Regions from separate parts of the Paenibacillus sp. FSL M7-1455 genome, predicted to be linked through region 1. Evidence: riboswitches for the same ligand, from Rfam matches in the RefSeq annotation. Region 1 holds a riboswitch; each other region holds the start of a gene.

Region 1 (3,205 bases):
TCTGCCCGCACCACGGGCCGGCCGGCCCGGAATCCCGAAAACCGCCGCAGCGTGAGAAGCGGAGCGGATGCGTCCGGTTCCAACGGTTTCGCCGCTCCGCCCCGCCTCAGGTCAAGCACCTTGAAAAAATCCGCCCATACGCCCGGATACCAGATGCCGTACTGCTGCAGCTCCCGCCGGAAGGCGCCGAAAACCCATGCGGGAGGGCCGTCGCCGAGAATGCTCCCGTCCGGAGCCAGCAGGACGATCCGGTCCATCCGGTCCGCGATCTCTTCGATCCGGTGCTCCACGACGATTAAAGTCCGCCCTTCCGCCGCTTTCCAGACGGACTCCCACATCTGTTTTCTTCCCTCGGGATCCAGGAGGGCGGACGGTTCGTCCAGAAAAATGACCTCGGGCTCCAGCAGCAGCACGGAGGCCAGCGCCAGCCGCTGCTTCATGCCTTGGGACAGGCTGTCTACCGGAACATGCAGCAGATCCGGACGCAAACCGACCGCTTCAAGGGCCCGGCGCATTTCGGGCACCATCCGTTCCCGCGGAATGCCGCGGTTCTCCAATACGAACGCCAGCTCTTCGTCGACGTATGGCATGCAAAACTGCGTATCCGGATCCTGGAACACGTACCCTCTGGAATCCGGCGCCACGATGCCTTCCGCTTTGATCGGCACCTCGATCACTTGCGGAATCAGCCCGCCGAGCACCTGCAGCAGCGTCGATTTGCCGCAGCCGCTGGGCCCGAGCAGCAGCACTTTCTCGCCGCGACGAACGGACAGGGACAAATCCTTGAACACGAAAGACGGCTCTCCCGGAAATTTAAGCCTGAGCTTGCTGACTCCCGCCACGGTCTCCGGCCCGAACGGTTCTAAATCCAACGGCTCAATCATGGTCAAGCGCTTCATAATCCTTTTGGGTCACGGGCCGCAGCAGCTGCGTCACGCCGGTAGCCTCCAATGCCTTCGCCAGCGCAAACGCCAAATATCCCGCCAAAATCGCGGAGCTGATGATTCTAAGCACGTATTTGAACAGCATCATCCCGAGCGTATAGTCCGTCACGTAACCGAAATAAACATCGACCGCAAACGAACCGAGCGCAGCGGCCGCGCCCGCAAATGCCGCCGTCCCCATCTTGAAGCTGCGGTAGCGCAGCAAGGCAAAAACCAGTTCCGCCGCAAGGCCCTGCGCGACGCTGTACAGCACCAGCTGAACGCCCCATTCGCTGCCGAACAAAATTTCCACGTGTGCCGCCGCCACCTCCGCCAACAGGGCAACGCCGGGTTTGCGAATCAGGAGCATGGCGAGCGTCGGCGCCAAAAACCAGACCCCGTACACCAGCTCATCAGCCTGAAAAAACAGCGGCTTGAACAGATCGTACACCGAGCTCCAAAAATGATAGACGACGCCAAGCGCAAGCGACAGCAAAATCGTGACCAGCAGGTCGCTCAGCCGCAGCCCTTTCCTTTTTTCCGCCTGAAGCACGTGATTCATCCTACATCTTCCTCTCTTCTTCGGTGAGCGGGAATGCGCAAAAATAGGCATGAAAAAAACCGCCCTGGATACGCAAAGAGAGACGGTTAAATAAGCCCGGTCCATGGGCTTCTATCGCGAATTCTCTACGCTGGCATTATCCAGATCAGATTCCCGGTCAGCAGCGGATACAGCTGCAATCTCAGCCTGATTCACTCAAGCTCCCGCATCCCATATGTAACGGACCGCCCTTCGCCAAAAAAACGAAGCATGCGAAAGCGTCCGGTTCCTGGTTCCAAAATACACCAATTCCGTGCCGGTTGGCAACAGAAAAAATTTTTCCTCGGCAGCCCCTGCCCTACTTCCTCCCCCTGCATGCGGCCGTCCGTCTTGCGTTAGACGTTATTGATTTAACCGCTATTCTATGTCAATATATTTCAGAGTGTTCCAAAAATAGTATGCTGCGCATTTCGGATCCGGCCGAAATTCGGTGAAACCAAAAGGCGGCCGCGCACGTTAACTCTATAAATCGACTCGAAGCACCATCCGAAGGGAGAAATAGCATGGCAAAACGATTGTTAAGGCTGATGACGGAGCTCTCCTCAAGAAAGTGGCTATCCGCATTGATGGGGCGTTTTTCCCATAGCAGGCTCAGCAGGGGCGTCATCCCTTATTTTATAAAAAGCTATCAGATTCCAGCCGACGAAGCCGAAAAGGAAATCCACGAATACAGGACGCTGAACGAGTTTTTTTCGCGCCGGCTGAAGCCGGGCATGCGCCCGGTCGAGGAAGGGCCGAACGTGCTGACAAGCCCGGTCGACGCCAAAATAACGGCCATGGGCGACATTTCCGCGGGGACGATATTAAACGTCAAAGGCCAGGATTATTCCGTGGCGGAGCTGCTGAACTTCTCCCCCCATTTGGAGCTGTACAAACACGGCTATTTTTTTGTGCTTTATTTAAGCCCGACCGACTACCACCGCATCCATTCCCCCATTACGGGGGTGCGTACGGAAAGCGAGCACATCAAGGGCCGGGCTTATCCGGTCAACGAATTCGGCATGACCCGGATGAAATCGGTGCTGTGCCGGAACGAGCGGCTGATCACCTACATCGCCGGGGAATACGGCGAGGTGGCCGTCGTGAAGGTCGGCGCCATGAACGTCAGCAGCATCCGTTACGACGACGAATCCGTGTCCCGCTGGAACAACGGCGACGACCTGGCCTATTTCGAATTCGGCTCGACCGTCGTGCTGCTGACGCAGGACGGAACGTTTACGCCAAGGGCCGGCCTGAAGCCCGGGGACCACGTCCGGATGGGCCAGCTTCTCGGAACGCTTCACCCTCCGGTCCCGCGGGACAAGGGCTAAGATCCGCTTTCGTCCCGTCCCATGACGGAAGCGATCATCTTTTGCAGCAAACGCCCCGGCAGGATCGCTTTGGCCCGGAGCGTCAACCGCGTGCTTCCCGGCAGGGCGTACCGGAACGCGGGCCGCTTCATGCATGCGATACGCGCAACGAGTTCGGCTACCTCCTTCGGGTCGCCTCCTTGTCGTGCGCTTTTTCGCGAAAACGCCAGCACCTTGTCCATCATGGCCCGGTAAGGCGAACCTTCGGGAGCGCTCATTTGCGCGAACCCCTTGTCCCAAATCGGGGTGCCGTAGGCACCGGGCTCTACCAGGACCACATCGATGCCGAAGGGTTTGGCTTCGAGCGCAAGGCATTCGCTGAAACCCTCCAT
Region 2 (3,205 bases), 270 kb from region 1:
ACGTCGGTTTCGATTCCCGCTTGCGCCAGCAGCCGCTGGCCGTGGACACCTGCAGCGATGACCGCCTGTCCGCAGCTTATCGTCCCTTCATCCGTAACGATGCCGGTAACCCGCCCCCGTTCCAGCCGCAGCGAACGAACGCCGCAATTTTCCTTGGCTTCGGCGCCGAGCATGACGGCTGCCCGGACATAGGCGGCCGTCAATTCGGGCGCCGACACCTGCCCGTCCCCGGGAATCCGCATCGCGCCTTCGATGCGGCCCGTCAGGTTAGGCTCCAACTCGTTAGCTTCGGCAGGCGTAAGCCACGCGGCCGTTTCCCCGGCTTGGCGTTGAAAGGCGATCATCCGCCGGCAATCGGCGGCCTGGTCCGGCGTCAACGCCACCTTCAAAAGCCCTTTCTGCACCAGCCCGATGTCGATGCCGGTAAGCTCCCTCAGCTCCTCCGCCAGCTGGGGAAACATCGCCCGGCTCTGCCGCGCGAGGTCGAACAGCACGTCCGCCCGGTGGGTCTCCGACTGGGCGCCGAGCATGCCGGCCGCCGCGCCCGACGCGCCGGAGCCGATTTTCTCCCGCTCCAGAATCAATACGCGCCTGCCCTTCTTTGCCAGATGGTACGCGATGGAACCGCCGATGACGCCGCCTCCGACCACGACGACGTCAGCAACGTCAGCTTGATGGACCATGGTTTTCCCTCCCGTTATGTAAACATTGATAGTAAGCGGCAGCAGCGCTGACCGGGTCTGCCGCTTCCAAAATCCCGCTCATGACGGCCACGCCCGCCGCGCCGGCTTCAAGCGTATCCGCCACGTTCGCCGGCATCACACCGCCGATGGCGATAACGGGAATGCGGACGCGGCTCGCGAGCAGCCTCAGTTCCCCGGGTCCGCGGGCCGGAGAACCGGGCTTGGATGCCGTCGCATAGACATGCCCGAAAATGACATAGTCGGCCCCTTCCTCCTCGGCCGCCACGGCCTCGTGCAGCGAATGGACCGACCGGCCGATCCGCAGCTGCGGAAACCACTTCTTCACATCGGATGCATCCAGGCTGTGATGCCCGAGCTGCGCGCCCCGCACCCCGGCGGCCGCCGCGACGTCGGCCCGATCGTTCACCACGATGCGGTTTGCGGGAACCCCCGCAGCCAGCAGCATTCCGATTCCCTCCAGCAGCTCGCGCGCCGGTTTGGCCCGTTCCCTTAGATGAAACGCATCCACGTATGGATGGATGAGGCCGGCAATTCTCGCCAGCTCATCCAGCGGCTGCCTTCCCGTCGAAACGACATGCAGTTCCCTCCCTGTCAAAGGACCTCAACTCCCGCAAAAAAAAATTAAAGGCCGCTTTCCCGAAAGAAAGTGGCCTTTTCCGCACGTCGACAGCCTTGCGCCCCCAAAAAAACGCATAAGGCGCAAGCATAAAACGTTGTTCTTACCACTTCCCTCCGCTGGCATCGCTCCAGATCAGGTTCAAAGGGTCCGGAAATCGCACTTCCGTCTCAGCCGTCAGGCACCCCTAGTGATTTGCTATGAAATTGAAATTTACTATAACATGAAATCCGGTATGTGGCAATCTCTTCCATCCTGTTTTTTCAGCCCGCGCATCCGAAGCATCCGAAGCATCCGGCGAAAAGCGCCCCCGGACCGAAAAACGGCAAAACGCGGCGGCGGCAGTCAACGCGTAAGCAGAAATCGATGGGCTTGGCTGATGCCGCCCGCATCCTCGAACAACACCATCATGGACAGATCCGGAACAACCGCCTGTTCGTCCCGGATCCAATCAAGCGCCTCGTTCCCGGCACGCTCTTCGTTTACCGCGACCTTCCAGCCGGTTTTGGAAAAAGGAATGTCCAGCTTAATCTCATGGTTGTTCGCGTTATAGACGACGATGATGTTTTTCCAAGCGTCGCCGCCCGCAAAGTCCTTCAGCATAAAAGCGACGACATGCTCCCCGCAGCGGAGCGTTTCCAAATGGGTGTCAATCTGGTTCCGGGAGTTCAAGCGAAAGGCGGGGTGGCTTCTCCGAAGCTCGATCAGGCCCCGGTAATAGTCAAAAACCGGCCTAAACCTCCGCTTGTTTTCCCATCTTATGGCATTGACGGCATCGCCGCTGCGGTAGCTGTTATGATCCCCGTATTTCGTGCGGAGCAGCTCGTCGCCGGCATGAATGAGCGGAATCCCTTGGGAGGTCAGCACGATGCCGTTGGCCAGGAGGGCGCGTTTTACCGTCTCGCTTTTCATGATGTTCTCGCCGTCTATGCTCCGGTACGGCTCGGAATTTTCCACGGCCTCATGCAGGCTCCCTCCGTGAACGAGTTCCCCGTTTCGGATGTCCGGAAACTTGGCCTCGTCCCGCAGCCCCTGCGTCGTCAGCACTTTATCCCATAAATTCAAATTGTCGTGAACGGTCACGTAATTGACCGATTCGAGCGGAACATCCGCGAAATCGCCAATCGATCCCCTGACCCCTTCAAGGACCGCCGCTTCCGTGCCCGTTCCGCCCGTGGCAAAACCTTTCCCTTCGCCGTCGCTGTCCCCTTTGATCGCGCCGCGGAAATGGTCGTTGAATACGGCAAAGCCGAGATTCCTTTGGCTGCCTTTCAACGTTTGCCGCCCAAGCGGAGACTCCCCGCCCGTCCAGGGCTCCCCGTAGACGATGATGGCCGGGTCCGCCTCGCGGCGCAGCTCTTCGACCATCAGCCTGACGGTATCGGTATCGATCAGTCCCATCAAGTCCAAACGGAATCCGTCGATGTGATATTCGTCCGCCCAATAACGAACCGAATCGAGGATGAATTTCCGGACCATCGGGCGCTCCGTCGCCAGCTCGTTGCCGACGCCGGACCCGTTTGCCAGCCTGCCTTCGGCGTCCCTGCGGTAGAAGTACCCGGGCACGACCGCCTCGAACGGTCCGTCCTCGACGCTGTAGGTATGATTGTACACGACGTCCATCACGACGCGGATCCCTTTGCCGTGCAGCGCCATGACCATTTCCTTGAATTCGCGGATCCGGAGACCCGGCACGGTCGGATCGGTCGCGTAGGAGCCTTCCGGCAAGTTAAAATGCTGCGGATCATACCCCCAATTGTACTTCGGCCCGGAAGCGCCGGGATCGTCCGCCTGCAGCTCGTTCACCGTTTGGAAATCGAATACCGGCAGCAGGTGGACATGCGTGACTCCAAGCTCCTCCAAATGGTCGATGCCGATCGCATTG
Region 3 (3,205 bases), 4.0 Mb from region 1:
CACAAAGGGCGGCCATACGCTATTCCACCAACGTCTCATGGACGGTATTTCTCCGTAAGCCGCTCCATGCTGATGCCGCCGGGACGATGGGCGATTTTGATCTGGGAAATGATGCTTGGGCTGCCCGCCTCCACAAGAGCTTCGTGCATGCGGCGCACGACGTCGAGCAATTCCTCGAGTTCGCCTTCCATCGTCGTTTCCAGCGGGTGCACCTCGTATTTGACGCCCGACTTTTGGATCACTTCGATGGCGCGGTCGACGTAAGCGTAGGAATCCTCGTTGTTCGGCGTTTTTGGAATGACCTGTATGCTGAGCAGGGTATGAGCCATATCAATCACGTCCTTATAAAATTTGATGATTGCTTTAATCGCGCAGCGGGGTCGCTTGGTACAGCGATCCTTACCTATTGTTGCGGCAAAAAGTCGTTCGTAAACGCGTTTTCGACATCCAGCGGTTTGTCGAGCAGCTTATGCTCGTACATCCAATCCGAATATCCTTTCCAAACCTGTTCCTTCTGCTCGCCCCAGCGCTTGGCGTCGTCCTGGTATTTCGGGCTGAGCCACTTTTGGCTGGCCATGACGAGATCCTTGTCGAGCTCGGGCACGGCTTTGATCAAGACATTGGCTGCATCCTCGGGATGCTCAATCGCGAATTGATAACCTTTGGAGGTAGCGCGCATAAACGCTTTGACCAGCTCCGGATCTTCCTTGATCTGCTTTTCATTGGTGACGAGGACCGGCGTGTAATAGTCCAGCTTGTCGGAGAAGTCTTTGACGTACAGCATATCGAGCGGCTCCTTGCGGAGCTCGGCTTCGATGCCGGTCCAGCCGTAGAAAATCCAGGCGAAATCGATGTCGCGTTTCACCGCCGTAAAATAATCCGCTTCGCCCATGTTGACGATTTTCAGCTTGCTGACGTCGGCCTTGTCGATGTCCATGATCGAATCGATCACGGCTTTTTCCACCGGAGAGCCCCAGCCGCCGTACGTTTTGCCTTCAAAATCCTTCGGCCGTTTGATGTTCCGGTCCACGGGCGCGGCAAAACCGGAAGTGTTATGCTGGATCACCGCCGCGATCGACACGAGCGGAACGCCTTGCGTGCGCGCTTGGGTGACGTTTTCCTGCACGCTGACGCCAAACGGCACCTTGCCCGATGCCACCATCGCCTCCGCGCCGCCGGCTCCCGGCTGCACGATGTCGACGTTCAGCCCTTCTTCTTCGTAGTACCCCTTTTCTTTGGCGACATAGAGTCCCGTATGGTTCGTGTTCGGCGTCCAGTCCAGCACGACTTTGACATCCTTCAGTTGTTTGGGCTCGCCGCCGCCGGCCGAGGAGGTTTCCCCTGAAGGCGTCCCCTGGCCCGTCGTTTGGGCGTTTTTGCTTCCGCAAGCGGCCGTAGCCAGCACAAGCAGGAATGCCAGCAAAAACAGTCCGATTTTTTTCGTTTTCATTGCGTTACTCTCTCCCTTATCCAGTTAATCCCCTTCATGCTGCAAAAGAATCGCGTTTCCATATCTGGAGGCGAATCACGGGACCGCGGCCGTCTTTATTTTCGCCGGAAGGTCCGATCATTCAACAAAAAAAGCGCCCCGGATGCGGGACGCTTAAGGCGCAAGGATGACATGGCGAACGCCATGACGATGGCTTTTCCTACGCTGGCATTACCCAGATCAGGTTTAAGGGTCAGTATCTTGAAGGGATACAATCTCAGCCGGCCGATTCCAGCACCCCGGATTCTTATGAAGTTAACGGGTTATTACATTGGTATTATAGTCCTAAGCTTGGAATAATTCAACGCTTTCGGCCGTGCGGCTGGCCAAGCCGGCGTATAAATGCTCGTAAAAATGCCACTATAAGGATGAAAGGAGTCTGGTTTTTACAGGGGGCTGAGGAAAATCAAAACAAGCATTTCGTTCATTCAGACGGTCATGATTTTGATGCTGAGCACCGGCCTGCTGAATCATGTCATCGTCATTCCCATTTTGCTTGACGCGGCAAAACGGGACGCCTGGATTTCGGTGCTGCTGGCATGCGGACTCACGCTCGTATGGGCGGCATTTCTTTATGCAGGCATGGCGAAACTCAATAAACGCCATCTGTTCGATTGGTTGGCCAAAGCCTATCATCCGATCGTGGGCCGCATGTTGGCCGTTTTCATTGGTTTGTATCTGTTTGCCATTTGCGCGGTGACGACCCGGGATACCGTATATTGGATTCATCTGACCTTCTCTCCCGAAACGCCCATTATGATCTTTTCTGTTCCTTCTGATCTCGGCTTTAAACGCCTTCTTGGGCATTCAATCCATTGCCAATACCGCGAGCCTTTTGCTGCCGATGGTGATTGTGCTTGGTTTTTTTGTCATGTCGTTTAATATGCCCCACAAGGACTACTCCTTGCTGAAGCCGATGCTTGAACTTGGCATGGGGCCCGTGTGGAAGGGGACGCTTTACGCGGGGGCCGGCTTTGCCGAAGTCATCATGATCTTCTTTTTGCAGCATCATATCCGAACGCGGATAACCTATGTTTCCTTGGCCGTCACGGTTTTGCTTTTTTTAGGACTCACCCTGGGGCCCGTCATGGGCGCCATCGTCGAATTCGGGGCGGACGAAGCGGGCAAGCTCCGGTTTCCTGCATACGAGCAATGGAGGCTTCTGAACATTGGACGATACGTCGAGCATCTTGACTTTTTTAGCGTCTACCAATGGTTCTGCGGCGCGTTTTTAAGAATTTCGCTCGCTTTGTTCCTCATTCTCGATGTTTTTCGGGTGAAGGGCAAAAAGGCGAAAGCGTGGGTGCTGGGGGGCATTTTTATCGCGATATTAATCATGATGGCCGTTCCTTTCAGCGACCGGTATTTTATGAAGGCCCTGTCCGTCTATGTGCTTCCCGTATCGGTGTGGGGAATAGCGGCCTTTTCGGTGATCATCACGGGGCTGATCGGCTTGGCCCGGCGAAGGGGGAGAATATCGTGAAAAGCCGTGAACGAAAGGAAGCCCAGGCCATCGAAGCCATCGTTGCGGAGCTGTTTGGATCAAGCTCGGATATCCGGAGAAAAACGATTCCGTTATCGGTACCGGGTTATTCGGTTCAGCTGATTTACTGCCAGGGATTGTCCGATACGGCAAGAGTGGAGCAATGGGTCGTGTCCGAACTGATGGATATATCGGAGCAGATCCTGCTGTCGGACGAGATGGATTGGCCGCGC
Region 4 (3,205 bases), 200 kb from region 1:
GGCCCAATCCGCGAACGTGCTCTGCTGGATGTCCCCGACGCCGAGTTCGGGCAGCACGTCGGAAATGTAATCGAGGAACATATGGTTCGGGGCAAAAATGATCATCTTCTCTGCCGTGACCTGCTCCTTGTATTGATACAGCAAATAGGCGAGGCGGTGCAGCGCCACGGTCGTTTTTCCGCTTCCCGCCACCCCTTGGATGATCAGCGCCGTATTTTTTGCCGCGCGGATGATTTTGTCCTGCTCCGCCTGGATGGTGGAAACGATATCGCGCAGCTTGTTGTCCTTGTTTTCGCCCAGCCGGTATACCAGAAATTCGTCGGATACGGCCGGCTGGTCGCCGTTCCGGTCATACGTGTCGGACACCCGCTCCAAAATCTGCTTCCGGATGACGAGGTTCCGCTTTAAATACACCAGCCCTTCGATCGTCCCTTCGGGCGCTTCGTACGAAGCCGGTTCATCCCCGCCCGTGAAGGAATAAAAAACGCTGGCGATCGGGGCCCGCCAATCGATGACCATCGGCTGCTCGCCGACCTCCTCGTGATCGACGCCGATTTTGCCGATGTAAAGCGGTGTGGGCGCGGCATCCTTTTTTTCCTGAAAATCAAGCCGTCCAAAATAAGGGGCCGCCAGGCTCTTGGCCAAGGACTGCCTTTTTTCCTCGCGCCCGGCCTCGAGCACCTGCTCGGTAAAATCATGCCCGGTATACACCGGGATCGCGCGCAGCCGCTCCAGCTGCTTGTCGATTTCCGCTATCGTTGCATTCAGCCTTCGCTCTTCCTCTTGATAGGCACTTTGAAAAGTTTGCTCCAATTTCAGTTACCTCCTAAAAGTTTTTCCGCCAGCCAAAATGGCCGCGGGAGCCGTTCGTGCGCCGTTCGCCTGCAACCCTGCGATATGTGCGGGGCGAACGCCGCGAACCACCCTGCCCTGGTAAGCTGATGCTTAGTCGTGAGCCATAAGCCCGCTTAGAAAGGATATTCAGTATATCACAATGAAGGCGCATTCTCCAGCGCGGCCCGTTGTGAAAACGGCGCTTTCAAAAGGCTCGGGTCTTTACAATCTTTTTCGAAGCTGTATAATGGGAACCAGCAAAAAACTGCATACGGATAGATAGCACTAGGGGTGCCTTTCTGGCTGAGAGACAAGTAGCGAATGCATGCGCGAACGTTAACCCTTTACACCCGATCTAGGTCATACTAGCGTGGGGAAGTGCGGTGAAACGACTGCTTCGAGGCCTTTCGATCCGAACGACGGAACCGGCCTTCGAGCCGTCCGCGAGCTGCACTCTTTCGGGTGCGGTTTTTTTGCGTGCCGGCCGGCTTGAAGTTGAAAATCGATCAGCGTTCGTTGAAGGAGGAAACGAAGGTTATGACTGAAAATTTGCATAGCGGCATAGATGCGTGCGGGGGATCCGCCGGCGCTTGCGGGACCAGCCGCATCGCGGGCTGCCGCTTTTCGATTTATCCGATGAGCGGCCGTTTTGCCGAAATCATCGAAGAGGCTTTGAAACGGACGAATACGTCCAAAGTATGGATGTTTACGGACGATGTCAGCACCTGCGTCCGCGGGCGGATGTCCCAGGTGTTCGACGTCGCCCAGTCGATGTTCGCCCATGCGGCGGAAAGCGGGGAGCATGTCGTGTTCAGCGGCACATTTTCGATCGGCTGCCCGGGCGACTCCAGCGGCGACGCGTACATGTCGGAGGATGACGTCCGTTTGAACGATGCCCCCTCGGGGGTCGACACGTCGGCGCAGTTCGCCCTTTATCCGATGAACGCGCCGGGATATATGGGCATGATCGCGGAGGCGGTCCGGACGGCTCAAACGCTGGGCACCTTCTCCGGAAGCGTTCATTATGCAAGCCGCCTCGACGGGACTGCCGGCGACGTGTTCCGGACGCTGGAGCAGGCGTTTGCCAACGCTGCGGAGGAAACGTCCCATTTGGTGATGACCGCAACCCTGTCGTGCAACAGCCCTTCCCCGAAGCCTGCGCGAAACCAAGCCGGGGAGGCGCAGATCCGATGAAAAACTGGAAATTGCGCGACATTATCGTGCTGAGTTCGCTGTCGGTCGTTTTTGCCGTCGTATACGTTCTTTTCCTTCAGGTCGGCAACGTCCTGGTCGGCTTGATGGGGCCGATGGGATACGAGGTCATTTTCGGGATCTGGTTTATCGTATCCATCATCTCGGCATATATATTGCAGCGTCCGGGAGCCGCGCTTTTGTCGGAAACGGTGGCCGGAACCGTCGAGCTTCTGATCGGCAATACGGCAGGGCCGGTGCTTATTTTGTCGGCCTTTATCCAGGGGCTCGGGGCTGAAGCCGTCTTTGCGGCGCTGCGTTACCGGAACTATTCCGCCCCGGCCTTGATGGCCGCAGGCGCCGGTTCGGCCGTCTTCAGCTTTGCCTGGGGTTTCATCCACTCGGGCTTTGCCGCGTTGTCCCCGGGCCTGCTGCTGGCCATGTTCATCGCCCGCATCGTCAGCTCCGTGCTGCTCGCCGGCCTGCTCGGCAAATGGATCGCCGACGCGCTGGCCAAAACCGGCGTGCTCCGCAGCTTCCCGATCGCCAAAACTTCGCGCGGTCAGCTGAGTTCCAAGGCGGAGGTTTCCTAATGGCCGCTGTAGACCGCCGACCGGTGCTGGAAGCCGACCGGATTTCCCTGAAGCTCGACGACCATCTTGGGGATGACGTGCTGTCTTCGGTTTCGATGTCGTTATACAAGGGGGAAATCACGCTGCTTTTGGGTCCCGGCGGCTGCGGAAAAAGCTCGCTCGCCCTCTGTCTGAACGGGATATACCCGCATGCGGTGGAAAGCGTCGTTACCGGCAGCGTGAAGCTGTTCGGAGAAACGCCGGACCTTCGCCATCCCGGAAAAACGGCCCAAACCGTCGGCATCGTCTTTCAAGACCCGGACAGCCAGTTTTGCATGTTGACGGTCGAGCAGGAGCTGGCCTTTTGCCTGGAAAACATCGGCTGCCCCCGGGAGGAGATCGGCGGGCGGATCGAAGATGCGCTGAAGCTCGTTCAGCTGAGCGATTGCCGGGAGAAAGAAATCCATACGCTCTCCGGAGGGCAAAAACAGCGCGTCGCCATCGCCGCGGCGCTCGTCCTTAGGCCCAAGGTGCTCATCCTGGACGAACCGACGTCGAATCTCGATCCGGCTTCGGCGCAGCTGCTCGCGGACCGGCTCCATGCCCTC

Evidence for each region. Region 1 has a riboswitch for thiamine pyrophosphate ahead of NYE48_RS21165 (ECF transporter S component). Riboswitches for the same ligand answer to the same signal wherever they lie in the genome.
Region 2: another riboswitch for thiamine pyrophosphate. It lies ahead of tenI (thiazole tautomerase TenI); the one in region 1 lies ahead of NYE48_RS21165 (ECF transporter S component).
Region 3: another riboswitch for thiamine pyrophosphate. It lies ahead of NYE48_RS02315 (ABC transporter substrate-binding protein); the one in region 1 lies ahead of NYE48_RS21165 (ECF transporter S component).
Region 4: another riboswitch for thiamine pyrophosphate. It lies ahead of NYE48_RS20195 (YkoF family thiamine/hydroxymethylpyrimidine-binding protein); the one in region 1 lies ahead of NYE48_RS21165 (ECF transporter S component).

Annotation. Positions count from the first base shown of each region.
Region 1 is NZ_JBBORO010000001.1:4,586,853-4,590,057, forward strand. Features, by position in the region: gene NYE48_RS21160 (ABC transporter ATP-binding protein) at 1-884, opposite strand, end outside; gene NYE48_RS21165 (ECF transporter S component) at 877-1,485, opposite strand; TPP riboswitch at 1,591-1,702, opposite strand; gene asd (archaetidylserine decarboxylase) at 2,028-2,834, shown strand; gene NYE48_RS21175 (SDR family oxidoreductase) at 2,831-3,205, opposite strand, start outside.
Region 2 is NZ_JBBORO010000001.1:4,316,139-4,319,343, forward strand. Features, by position in the region: gene thiO (glycine oxidase ThiO) at 1-683, opposite strand, end outside; gene tenI (thiazole tautomerase TenI) at 667-1,299, opposite strand; TPP riboswitch at 1,415-1,519, opposite strand; gene pulA (type I pullulanase) at 1,666-3,205, opposite strand, start outside.
Region 3 is NZ_JBBORO010000001.1:538,972-542,176, forward strand. Features, by position in the region: gene NYE48_RS02305 (ABC transporter permease) at 1-39, opposite strand, end outside; gene NYE48_RS02310 (MTH1187 family thiamine-binding protein) at 36-329, opposite strand; gene NYE48_RS02315 (ABC transporter substrate-binding protein) at 404-1,450, opposite strand; TPP riboswitch at 1,630-1,741, opposite strand; partial or broken gene NYE48_RS02320 (GerAB/ArcD/ProY family transporter) at 1,937-2,972, shown strand; gene NYE48_RS02325 (spore germination protein) at 2,969-3,205, shown strand, end outside.
Region 4 is NZ_JBBORO010000001.1:4,383,392-4,386,596, forward strand. Features, by position in the region: gene NYE48_RS20190 (HelD family protein) at 1-813, opposite strand, end outside; TPP riboswitch at 1,112-1,228, shown strand; gene NYE48_RS20195 (YkoF family thiamine/hydroxymethylpyrimidine-binding protein) at 1,372-2,028, shown strand; gene NYE48_RS20200 (ECF transporter S component) at 2,025-2,618, shown strand; gene NYE48_RS20205 (ABC transporter ATP-binding protein) at 2,618-3,205, shown strand, end outside.